Regions from separate parts of the Salinivibrio sp. SS3 genome, predicted to be linked through region 2. Evidence: predicted binding sites of a transcription regulator. Region 2 holds the regulator's gene; each other region holds the start of a gene.
What was found. The regulator MetJ, encoded in region 2, represses methionine synthesis genes. The targets are predictions, from matches to a motif close to TTAGACNTNTANANGTCTAA.
Positions count from the first base shown of each region.

Region 1: metH (methionine synthase) is a predicted target of MetJ. The motif match lies at 1,576-1,595, and genes of this name have one in related genera.
Region 3: metK (methionine adenosyltransferase) is a predicted target of MetJ. The motif match lies at 1,879-1,898, and genes of this name have one in related genera.
Region 4: metN (methionine ABC transporter ATP-binding protein MetN) is a predicted target of MetJ. The motif match lies at 1,833-1,852, and genes of this name have one in related genera.

Region 1 covers NZ_MEBQ01000010.1:1,267-4,451, forward strand. The annotation lists gene metA (homoserine O-acetyltransferase MetA) at 1-130, shown strand, start outside; gene BGL48_RS05710 (cation:proton antiporter) at 175-1,467, opposite strand; gene metH (methionine synthase) at 1,651-3,185, shown strand, end outside.
Region 2 covers NZ_MEBQ01000012.1:59,440-62,624, reverse strand. The annotation lists gene BGL48_RS06400 (malic enzyme-like NAD(P)-binding protein) at 1-1,060, shown strand, start outside; gene metJ (met regulon transcriptional regulator MetJ) at 1,139-1,456, opposite strand; gene metB (cystathionine gamma-synthase) at 1,643-2,809, shown strand; gene BGL48_RS06385 (bifunctional aspartate kinase/homoserine dehydrogenase II) at 2,871-3,185, shown strand, end outside.
Region 3 covers NZ_MEBQ01000017.1:13,599-16,783, forward strand. The annotation lists gene BGL48_RS07540 (SprT family zinc-dependent metalloprotease) at 55-582, opposite strand; gene metK (methionine adenosyltransferase) at 653-1,807, opposite strand; gene BGL48_RS07550 (LysR family transcriptional regulator) at 1,979-2,905, opposite strand; gene BGL48_RS07555 (ligand-gated channel protein) at 3,078-3,185, shown strand, end outside.
Region 4 covers NZ_MEBQ01000004.1:31,180-34,364, forward strand. The annotation lists gene BGL48_RS01780 (amidohydrolase) at 1-1,077, shown strand, start outside; gene BGL48_RS01785 (LysE family translocator) at 1,085-1,723, opposite strand; gene metN (methionine ABC transporter ATP-binding protein MetN) at 1,971-3,005, shown strand; gene BGL48_RS01795 (methionine ABC transporter permease) at 2,995-3,185, shown strand, end outside.

The DNA of each region.
Region 1 (3,185 bases), on a different contig from region 2:
GCCACCGTATGTGAGTTGGCGCAGCCATGGCCATTTACTGTTTGCCAACTGGCTAAACTATTGTGTTTACCAGCAAACGCCCTTCGACTTGGATAGCTTCTCTGCGTCTAACTTTACCCTGGATGAATAAAAAAGGCGCCTGCGGACGCCTTTTGCTTAGGGAGCTGTGTGGATTTAGGTTTGATGTTTATCCATTTCGTCTTGTGCTGCGTTTGCTTTATCAACCATGCCTGTCATGGTTGAGCCTTGCACTAAAATGGAAAATACCACCACCGCGTAGGTCATGATGAGGATCAGCTCGCGAACATCGATATTTTTTTCCGGCACCACCATGATGCCAGCGGGCACGGCCATCGCCATCGCCAGTGCGAGACCGCCACGTAACCCACCCCAGCTTAATATACGCACCGCCCAAGGGTTATAAGAACGAAAGCGGTTGAAACCGAGATAGCACATTTTCACGCTAATAAAACGGGCGAGAAGCACAATAGGAACCACCGCCGCCATAATGATCCAGTCTTCTTTATGGAAACTGATTTGCAGCAAGCTAACCCCGATGAGGAGAAAGAGTAGGCTGTTAAGAAATTCATCGACTAATTCCCAGAAGTGGTCGAGGTGATCTTCACTTTCTTTGGAAAAGCCAATAAAGCGGGTCCAGTTACCGATCATGATCCCCGATACCACCATTGCCAGCGGGCCAGAGACATGCAGCATATCGGCCAAGACATAGCCAGCGCTGGGGATAGCCAGCGTTAATAGCAATTCCATCGAGTGATCGTTAGTGGCACAAATCAAGCGATGGAAAAGATAGCCCAGCACTAGGCCATATAAAACCCCGCCAACGGCTTCTTGTAAAAACAAGGCAATGGTACCGCCCACCGTCGGGTTGTTGTCGCCAAAGGCTAGGGTAAAAAGGGTCACAAAGATCACGATACCCACACCATCATTGAATAATGACTCTCCCTCAATTTGTGTGGTGATCCGCGTCGGTGCTTGCAGCTTTTTGACGATAGCAAGCACAGCGATGGGGTCGGTGGGCGATATCAGCGCGCCAAATAACAGGCAGTAGAGGAAATCAAAGGGGATGCCAATCAGTTGAAACACGCCCCAGATACCGGTGCCGATTAACAACACAGAGACCAATAGCCCGCCGATCACCAGGGTTGTGATCTCCCACTTTTGGTCGGAGAAAGAGGGAAGCTTGACGCCAATCCCCCCTGCGAAGAGCAAAAAGCCGAGGACGCCTTTGAGCAAAAACGTATCAAAGTGGATATCTGTCAGTATCTGCTCGGCCATGGCTTTTAGTGGAATTGCTTGGTATTGACCGGCGATCACTATCAGCAAAGACAGTAGGAGCGAGCTGGCGGTGATGGCGATCGTGGTTTGTACTCGGCTGATTTTACTATTAATAAAAGCGATAAAGATGGCTGCAGCAGCCATAAAGCTGAGGATTGCGTAGGTTGACATGCCGCTTCCTAGTGCAACGAGGGAATGAAAAAGTGTGTCGAAATATTAATAGAAATCGCTTTCAAAACGAACAGCTGAATTGAAATAGATCAAAATAAATTGTTATTTATAGACGTCTAGATTTCCATTTCCGCTGTGGTAGGATGAAATGACTGCAACGAGGAAGATGATAAGCGTAATAGTATGGACCGACTAACACAGCAACTGCGCGACCGTATTCTAGTGATCGATGGTGGCATGGGCACCATGATCCAAGGTTTGGCACTGAGCGAAGCCGATTATCGTGGCCAACGTTTTAAAGATTGGCACTGTGATGTGAAAGGTAATAATGATCTCTTGGTGCTGACGCAGCCTGATAAGATCGCTTCGCTACATAGTGATTATCTGGCGGCGGGCGCGGACATTATTGAAACCAACACCTTTAACGCCACCCAAATCGCGATGGCTGATTACGACATGCAGGCGCTGAGTGCGGAAATCAACGGCGCGGCAGCCCGGCTTGCGCGTGAGGTTGCTGATTCGTGGACGGTGAAAACGCCGGATAAACCCCGTTTTGTCGCGGGCGTGTTAGGGCCGACGAACCGAACGTGTTCAATCTCTCCAGACGTGAATGACCCGGGCTTTCGCAATGTCAGCTTTGATCAGTTAGTCGACGTGTATGCCGAGTCCACCGAAGCGCTCATTGACGGCGGTGTTGATATCATCATGTTGGAGACCATTTTTGATACCTTGAATGCCAAAGCATGCGCATTTGCGGCTGAAAAGGTCTTTGATGCCCGCGGTTTTCGCTTACCCATTATGATCTCCGGCACCATCACTGATGCATCTGGACGTACCTTATCCGGACAAACCACCGCCGCTTTTTATCACTCGTTGCGTCATGTCGAGCCACTGTCGTTTGGCTTAAACTGCGCACTTGGGCCAGCTGAATTGCGCCAGTATGTCAAAGAGCTGAGCGACATTTGTGAGGGCTTTGTCTCCGTCCACCCCAATGCGGGGTTGCCCAACGCCTTTGGCGAGTATGATCTTTCTCCCGAAGAGATGGCGACACACATTGATGAGTGGGCGGCGTCTGGCTTTATCAACTTGGTCGGGGGGTGCTGTGGCACTACGCCCGAACATATTCAAGCGATTAGCGACGCGGTGAAGCAACATGCGCCACGCTCTCTGCCTGACCACCCTGTGACCTGTCGCTTATCTGGGCTCGAGCCCCTGACCATTAATGCTGATAGCTTGTTCGTCAACGTGGGGGAGCGCACCAATGTCACCGGCTCAGCACGCTTTAAACGCTTAATCGTTGAGGAGCAATATGACGAAGCGCTTGAAGTGGCATTGCAGCAAGTGGAGAACGGCGCCCAAATCATCGATATCAATATGGATGAGGGTATGTTGGATGCCGAAAAGGCCATGGTGCGATTCCTCAACCTTTGCGCGGGGGAGCCGGATATTGCCCGTGTGCCAGTGATGATTGATTCCTCCAAATGGGAGGTGATTGAAGCTGGCCTCAAGTGCATTCAAGGGAAAGGCATCGTCAACTCTATTTCGCTCAAAGAAGGAGAAGAAGCCTTTCTGCACCAAGCACGTTTAGTCCGTCGCTATGGTGCGGCAGTGATCGTGATGGCGTTTGATGAGCAAGGACAGGCTGATACCCAGGCGCGGAAAGTAGAAATCTGTACGCGGGCCTATCACCTTCTGGTCGAGCAAGTTGGCTTTCCACC
Region 2 (3,185 bases):
TAAAGGCAACATGGTGGCGGTGATCTCAAACGGCACCGCGATTTTGGGATTGGGGAACTTAGGCCCCATGGCTTCTAAGCCCGTCATGGAAGGTAAAGCGTTATTATTCAAGCGTTTTGCCGGTTTGGACTCGATTGATATTGAAGTGAAACACCGCACTATTGATGAGTTCGTTGATACCGTGGCCAATATTGCTGACACCTTTGGCGGTATCAACCTCGAAGATATTAAAGCCCCTGATTGTTTTGAAATTGAAAAACAACTGATTGCACGGTGCGAAGTGCCTGTATTCCATGATGACCAACACGGTACTGCCATCGTGACTGCTGCCGGCATGCTTAACGCGCTCGAGCTACAAGGCAAAGATATCCGTGAGGCGACGGTGGTGTGCATGGGTGCTGGCGCGGCCGCGGTTGCCTGTATGGAGCTATTAATAAAATGTGGTGCGCAGCGAGAAAAAATCTATATGTTGGATCGTAAAGGCGTGATCCATACGCGCCGTGATGATATCAACAAATACAAGCAGCTGTTTGCCAATAACACCGATAAACGTACCCTCGAAGATGTGATTGAAGGCGCGGACATGTTCGTTGGCGTATCTGGCCCAGACTTACTCTCACCAGAGGCCTTGAAGCTGATGGCAGACAAGCCCGTGATATTTGCCTGCTCGAATCCGGATCCTGAAATCCACCCGGATGTGGCACATCAAGTCCGTGATGATCTGATCATGGGAACCGGGCGTTCGGATTACCCCAACCAGGTCAATAACGTACTCTGTTTCCCGTTTATTTTCCGTGGTGCATTGGATGTGCGTGCCAGTGAAATTAACAATGCGATGAAACTGGCCGCGGTCGAGGCCATTCGCAGTTTAGCCAAAGAGCCGGTGCCACAAACAGTATTAGACGCCGCCGGCTTGTCTTCGCTCAGCTTTGGTCCTGATTACATCATTCCCAAGCCCATGGACGCGCGTTTGTTGCCGAAAGTAGCACGTGCAGTGGCGCTGGCGGCCGTCGAAACCGGCGTAGCTCGTATCGAGATGCCAGAAAACTATATGATGTAGCGAGGCATGTTGCCATGCGCAAGTGGCAGACAGCACGATGCTGCAGGTAATGAAAAACCCGCCGGTTGGCGGGTTTTTTTAGTATTCGCTATCGTCGAATTCGATACCCAGCTCTTTCATGATCCGACGCGCTTCGGCGGGGATGCTGTCGGGTTTATCCTTACGGATATCGTCATCGGTTGGCAGAGGTTGACCGGTGTAGGCATGAAGAAATGCCTCACACAACAACTCGCTGTTGGTCGCGTGACGCAGGTTTTGCACCTGACGACGAGTGCGCTCATCAGTAAGAATTTTTAGTACTTTTAATGGGATAGAGACGGTGATCTTCTTTACCTGCTCTTTCTTTTTACCATGTTCGGCATACGGATTAATGTAGTCGCCGTTCCACTGCGCCATGTCTCACCTATCTTGATTAAGGAATACCCAGGATGATGCTGCGGAGATTTTAGCTATATTAACCGCCACATGCAAAGGAGTGTAGACGTCTAGAAGTGTTGACGTCCCAAAAAGCGACGGGTAAGGTGGCAGTATGACGCCTGGATCACGCCCACCATGCGCAAACCAGACTAGCAAGGACAGATCATGACTGAGAAAAAAACCGACACCATCGCCGTTCGCACTGGGATTGGCACCGACACCCAGCACCATGCGGTAGTGCCTCCCTTGTATTTATCGACCAATTACCGTTTCCCGGCTCTGGGGGATGTGCCTACCTACGACTACGCGCGAGGCGGCAACCCAACGCGTGCGCAGTTGGAACAAGCGCTGACTGACTTAGAGGGGGGCGCGGGTGCGGTAGTGACTAACTGTGGCATGTCGGCGATAAACTTGGTGTTATCTCTATTGGAGGCAGGCGATCATATCGTCGCCCCGCACGATTGTTATGGCGGCACCTATCGCTTGCTCGAATCACGCGCCAAACAAGGCATTTGGCAGGTGAGTTTTGTCGATCAATCCGACCATGAGGCGTTGGCGCAGGCATTGGCTAAGCAGCCCAAGTTGGTGCTGGTGGAAACTCCATCTAATCCACTTCTACGCGTGGTCGATATCGCAGAAATAAGCCAAAAGGCCCATCAAGTTGGGGCCCGGGTGGTGGTGGATAACACCTTTTTATCGCCCGCCTTGCAAAAGCCGTTTGCGCTGGGCGCGGATATGGTGGTCCATTCCACCACCAAGTTTATTAATGGTCACTCCGATATTGTCGGTGGCGTGGTGGTCGCGCGTACGGATGAATTGGCAGACACACTGGCTTGGTGGGGAAATTGCTTAGGGGCGACGGGCAATGCCTTTGACAGTTATATGACATTGCGAGGGTTGCGTACACTGGGCGCGCGCGTTAAACAACACCAGCACAACACTGAAGCGGTACTGAGCTACCTACAAACGGTGCCGGCGGTGCGGAAAATATACTATCCCGGGTTGGCCTCTCACCCTGGTCACCAAATTGCGGCGCGTCAGCAAGCGGGGTTTGGTAGCATGCTGAGCCTAGAGTTAGAGACCGACCAAGCCGGTGTGGCGCGGTTTATCGACGGCCTTTCGTTATTTGCTCTGGCCGAATCGCTAGGGGGCGTGGAAAGCTTGATCACTCACCCTGGCTCGATGACGCACCGAGCCATGAGTGACGCAGCGCAAGCAGAAGCCGGCATTTCGCCGACCTTATTACGCTTGTCGATTGGATTAGAAGATGCGCAAGATTTGGTCGCCGATTTGGCGAATGCTTTTGCCCGTTTAGGGGGCAACCCCCGATAGAGGCTGCGCCGCCGTGCGCGCCGTTTTACCGAGATTGATAGACATTAAGAGAGACCTTGCCATGCATGCGCAACCGATGGAAACGTCCCCAGAGTCACCACGCCAATTACACAAGTTTGGTGGCAGTAGCCTTGCGAGCCCTGATTGCTATCGCCGCGTGGTCGATGTATTGACCGCGCATGCGAGCCAGCAAGACTTGATCGTGGTATCTGCGGCAGGAAAAACCACTAACCAGCTGATCATGTGGTTGGCGCAATTAGACAAGGATGGACGAGTGGCGCATGAGACCTTGCAAACGGTGCGCGCCTTCCAGCAAGATTTGATTGAAAACTTGGTGGATGGAGAGACAAAACAACAGCTGGTGGATGCACTTTAT
Region 3 (3,185 bases), on a different contig from region 2:
CAAAGGGACGATAGGCTCTGTCACTACTATGGGGACGAGGGACGAAAAAGCAAACTATTCTGATCCTTCACCACTGCGTGTTAGTGGCTGTTGGCAACGGTTGCAGCGATAGATGGCTTGGCCGCGTTGTATTTTATTGTGACGGCGAATGGATAAGGCGACAGGCCCGCAATCACAGTAGTAAGCAAAGGTTTTACCCTGCACGGCGCTGATATCAAGCTGGTGGGTGGTATTGGCAGGGGCGTTAAAGACCTGGGTCATCAACGAACGCCACTCAGGACCATGCGGTTTCACCCGACCATGTAACGCAAAGGTGACCAAATGACAGACTTCATGAGGGATCACTTCGTCAAAAAAGGTGTCTGGTGCTTGTTGCAAAAGAACAGGGTTAAACCGGACGCGCCATTGTGCTGGATGCGCAGTACCGGCAGACTTGCCCCGCAGTGTAAAGCCAACCACGGGGTAGGTCAGCTGGGTGCCCAATTGCTGGTTAGCCACATCAATACATTGCTGGGCGCGTGAGAGCGCTGCCTGTTGTAATGCATGAGCGGATTTTTCTGGGGTGTCATAAGCACAAGACATAAGTGGTCGTCCTTGCTGCGATCAAAAAGGGAAGCCGAAGCTTCCCTTAAAAGCACTGAGTCGCCTAAGGTTACCCGAGCTTGGCAAAGTCGCGCAACAGCTCCGCTTTGTCGGTTTTCTCCCAAGGGAAGATGTCGCGACCAAAGTGGCCATACGCAGCCGTTTGCTTATAGATAGGCTGTAACAAATCCAGCATTTCTTGCAAACCATACGGGCGTAAGTCGAAGTGCTCACGTACCGCTTTAATGATCACCGCTGGTGCGACTTTTTCAGTGCCGAAGGTCTCGACCATGATGGACGTCGGCTCGGCGACGCCAATCGCGTAAGACAGTTGAATTTCACAACGGTCGGCAAGGCCTGCGGCAACAATGTTTTTGGCCACATAGCGCGCGGCGTAAGCGGCAGAGCGATCCACTTTTGAGGGATCTTTTCCTGAGAACGCCCCGCCACCGTGACGGGCTGCCCCGCCATAGGTGTCAACAATGATCTTACGGCCTGTCAAACCACAATCGCCCATCGGCCCGCCAATCACAAACCGACCCGTTGGGTTAATGAAATACTTGGTGTCTTTGGTCAGCCATTCCGCCGGCAACACAGGCTTGATGATTTCTTCCATCACCGCCTCGCGCAGATCCTCAGTTGAAATACTGTCGCAATGCTGTGTAGAGAGCACGACGGCATCAATACCGGCAATTTTGCCGTTGTCATACGCAAAGGTGACCTGGCTTTTCGCATCTGGGCGTAACCAGTCTAAGGTGCCATCTTTGCGCACTTGCGCTTGGCGCTCCACCAAACGGTGTGAATAGGTAATAGGAGCTGGCATCAGCACATTGGTCTCATTGGTGGCAAAGCCGAACATGATCCCTTGGTCGCCAGCGCCCTGATCTTTCGGGTCGGCGCGATCAACCCCTTGGTTGATGTCTGGGGATTGTTTACCAATGGTATTCAATACCGCGCAAGAGTTGGCATCAAAGCCCATATCAGAGTGGATATAGCCAATATCTTGAACGGTTTGACGAGTAAGCTCTTCGATATCGACCCATGCCGAGGTCGTCACTTCCCCGCCTACCATTACCATGCCAGTTTTAACATAGGTTTCGCAGGCGACGCGTGCTTTGGGGTCTTGCTCAAGGATGGCATCCAAAACAGCATCAGAAATCTGATCTGCGATTTTATCAGGATGGCCTTCAGAGACGGACTCTGAGGTAAACAGGTGCTTAGCCATGTGACACTCTCATTGATTATCGGGGAAACTGACGATACGTATTAACGCGCACCGCCGATCAACTCAGATGTTTTAACTTCTAGACGTCTATTTTATTCGCAATTGTGATAAACGCAAGTCAGATGATGCATATGGGTGTCTTAAGGTATAGCAAAATTGGCTGAGATGCGCTTACACCGCGTGGGATACTGGCTGTGGCTTCACTGACCTCCATGATGAGGGAATCGCCTCTTGCAGCCAGTGCACCAGTGATTCGACACGCAGAGGAAGGCGGCCAGCGCTGCAGTAAAGACGCAACGGAATAGGTGCTGAGGCCCAGTTAGGCAAGCAGCGTATAATTCTATCAGGATGATGGTGTTGATAACCCGTGGCGCTCCAGATCGGTAGCAATCCAACGCCCTGCCCATCGGCGATAGCATCCAATTGAATGGCTATCATATCGCAATTAAAGCGGCTAGGCATGGCGCTTAAGTGGTAGGTATTGTCGTGGTCATAAAGCGTTAACCCTTGTCGACGTAGGGCAAAGACATCGAGCCAAGGGTGTTCATCGAGCAGGCTAGGATGCGTAAACGGGCCATATTGGCTGACATAGTCTGGTGCCGCGTAAATACCATATTGCCAGTGGCCAAGCTGATATGAGCGGCAATTGACCGGTAACATGATGTCTCCTGCCCAGATGATAAGATCGGCCGACTGAATACGTTGTGCACTGACTTCGCTTGTTAATGTGATGGATACTTTGGGATGCTCAGCGAGAAAACGACTGATCAATGGAGCCGCCCAGCCGCGCATCATTCCGGGGTGGCAAATCACTTCTATCGGCCCTTGAAGGTGGTTATTTAAATCCTGTATGGCCTCTTCACTTCTTTCTGCTAAATCAATAATTTGATGACAGTATCGCGCAAATATCGCGCCCGCTTTGGTTAAGACCAGTCTATTACCTTGTCTTTGCGTTAAAGGTTGTCCTAGGTCGGCTTCAAGTTGAGCTAAGCGACGACTCACCGTTGACTTGGGTTGACCTAATGCCTTAGCGGCGGCCGTGAGGCTTTGATGATGACACAAAGCCGCAAACGAACGGATCGAAGATAAATCCTGCATAACTTTCCTTTTAACGCCAGTAAGACGTCACATCAGCTGTCCAGAAGGAGAGAAATTACCTCGTTCAATAAATGGAACGAGATGTTCCCTTTATGGGGCTAGGCGTCCGTGTATCTATGTGAATAATTCTCAATAAACAAATGATAATTATTATCACAAAATGGAGTTGATTATGTCCAGTTGTCTTCGTCCCGTTGTTATCGGGATGGTATTAGCCGGTATACCTGTGAGTGCCATTCATGCGGCAGAAGCAGGTGATCAAAATACGGAAACCATGGTG
Region 4 (3,185 bases), on a different contig from region 2:
AACCACGAAGCCCTCACCGCCCGCACTATCGCTGCCCAGTTGCGGCAATTTGGCTTTCACCCTGCCACTGATGTCGGCGGTCACGGGATCCTGGTCACCATTCAAGGCGCGGCACCAGGGCCCACCACCTTGCTACGTGCCGATTTCGATGCGCTGCCGATTGAAGAGCGTGGATCACTGGCTTATTGCTCCCAGCACTCAGGCGTGATGCATGCCTGTGGCCACGATGGTCATACCGCGGCGTTGCTGGCCGTCGCCGCCGAGCTTCGCCACACGCCACCCGCTCGTGGCACTGTGCTGCTCGCCTTTCAGCCTGCCGAAGAAACCGGCGAAGGCGCAGCGCGTATGTGCGAGTCCCCCGCACTTACCAACGCGCAGATTGATAACGTCTACGCCTTTCACAATCTCCCCGGCTTTAGTCAGCATCAAATCGTGGTGCGCCCCGGCACCTTTGCCTGTGCCTCGACCGGAGTCGCTATTGAGTTGTACGGAAAAACTTCTCATGCCGCCTACCCAGAGCGTGGGATCAGCCCTGCCAGTGCGATGACAGGCGTGCTGCATACCCTGACACAACTGCCCGACGCCTACCCTGACGCCAACAGCCTCGTCACCTTGGTTCACGCCCAGTTAGGAGAGCCTGCCTACGGCGTCGCCCCCGGCCAGGCGACCGTGATGGCCACGTTACGCAGTGATGACAACGCCTGCTTTCACGCCATGAAGGCCGACTTAATCGACAAAGTGAACACGCTGGCGGCTCGGGCAGGATTAACGGTCAGTGTTTGCTGGCATGAGCCCTTTATCGCGGCCGAGAACAGCACGCACCATACGCAGCATGTGGTCAATGCCGCGCAGTCGTTAGGGTTAGCCGTTCACAGGCTCACCGAGCCCATGCGTTGGTCGGAGGATGTGGCCGAATTTCTTGCTCGTTGGCCAGGGGCGTTATTTGGCATTGGCAGTGGTGAGCATCATCCACAGCTGCACAACCCTGATTATGATTTCCCAGATGCGATCCTCCCCACCGCCAAAGCGCTCTTTACCGCGTTGGTCGCTGAGCATCACGGCTGCATCACAGGCTAATCACGCCCTACCCCAGCGCCAGCCAAACGCCAACACCCACCATCAAGGTGCCGGCGACACGGTTGAGTAATTGCACGTTGCCTCTTTGCTGCAGAAATTGACGCAACGTGCGACCGCCACTGGCATACAGCATCAAACAGCTAAATTCAGTCAGCAGAATAATCAACACCAGCACACTTAACTGGCTAGGCAGCGCTAATTTAGGATTAATAAACGGCGGCAACAGTGAGATCATAAACGCCCAGCCTTTCGGGTTAGCAATCGCGGTGACAAATCCTTGGGCCGCCAAGGACCACGCAGACGCTTGACTGGGGCTAGCGTCATCCTCCTCAGGAATGGCCATTTTCCCGCGAGATCGCCACATTTGCACCCCGATAAACGCCAGATAGGCACCACCGACGTATTTGAAAACCTGAAAGATAGACGGATAATTAAGCATCATCGCCGCCACTCCAATCACCGAGGCAATCGCCACCAGCCCCACGCCAATTAACTCGCCCCACATCATATGCAGGCTACGCTTAACCCCGATGGTCATTCCCAGCGTCATCGAGAGGGTCATACACATCCCAGGCGTCACCGAGACGAGGAAAAAGGTCGGGATAAACAAGGAAAGCATGGTGGTATCAATCAAAGAAGTTGGCATAAAGCGTAATCAGAACAAAGCACTACAGGGGCCTCTAGTAAACGCCCTTTATCGTTTGAGATCAAGCTGACTGTTGAGTTTATAACCAAGCGATTGGACTTATTGCCATTTAGACGTCCAGAAGTAAAAATATCCATTGACTTAATTTTGACTAACTCATAGCATCAATAACCAGAGCGACAGCAAGAATGTGGCACAAGCCGCTGAGTGAGTCTGCTGTGATCAAATTATTCGCCAAGGACATGTGATGATTGAGATAACCAACCTCAACAAGGTATTCGAACTCGGGGAGCGCCGAATTCATGCCCTTAATGACATCAACTTATTTATTCCCAAGGGAAAAGTATTTGGTGTGATCGGTGCCTCCGGTGCTGGGAAAAGTACCCTAATTCGGATGGTTAACCTGCTCGAGCGCCCAACCAGCGGCTCAGTCAAAGTGGGGGGCACTAACCTCACCGCGCTACCCAGCCGCCAGTTGACCCAAGCGCGCCGTAAAATCGGGATGATTTTCCAACACTTTAATCTGCTTTCGTCACGCACCGTTTTCGACAATATCGCCCTACCGCTTGAGCTAAGTGGCTCGAGCCGCGATGAGATTGAAACACGCGTGAGCGAACTGCTCGATCTGGTCGGCTTGGCCGATAAGCGTGATGTGTATCCTGTCAGCCTCAGTGGCGGACAAAAACAGCGTGTCGCCATTGCCCGCGCACTGGCGCCAAGCCCCAACGTTCTGCTTTGTGATGAAGCCACCAGCGCACTGGATCCGGCCACCACCCAATCGATTTTGTCACTGCTGCAAACCATCAACCAAAAGCTCAACCTCACCATTTTGCTGATCACCCACGAAATGGACGTGGTCAAACGTATCTGTGACGACGTCGCCATCATTGGCGATGGGGAGCTGGTTGAATCCGGCCCGGTAGGCGAGATTTTTGCGCACCCCAAATCCGACTTGGCGAAACAATTTATTCGCTCAACCCTCGACTTGTCAGTGCCGCATGATTTCGCCCAGCGCTTACAACAAGAATACTTTGAAGGCAGCTACCCGTTAGTGCGCCTTGAGTTTACCGGTGCGACGGTCGATGACCCATTAATCAGCCAGATCTCGCGCCTATTTGATATCGACATCAGTATTTTAAGCTCAGATATCGACTATGCCGGTGGCGTGAAATTCGGCCTACTCCTCGCGGAGATCATGGGCCCCAAAGAGGCGGTTGAAAACGCCATTACTTACCTCAACAAGCACCATGTCAACACGGAGGTACTTGGCTATGTTGATTGATCAACTCACCCAATGGGTTAATGAAAACAGCGCCCTTATCAACTTGCTCCTCGAGGCTACCGGCCAAACCCTGTATATGGTGTTTGCCTCCGGCATCATGGGGTTTGTGATTGGCATCCCACTAGGCGTGTTACTGCATGTGACCAAACCCGGTGGTTTGCTGGGTCAACCACAAGTTAA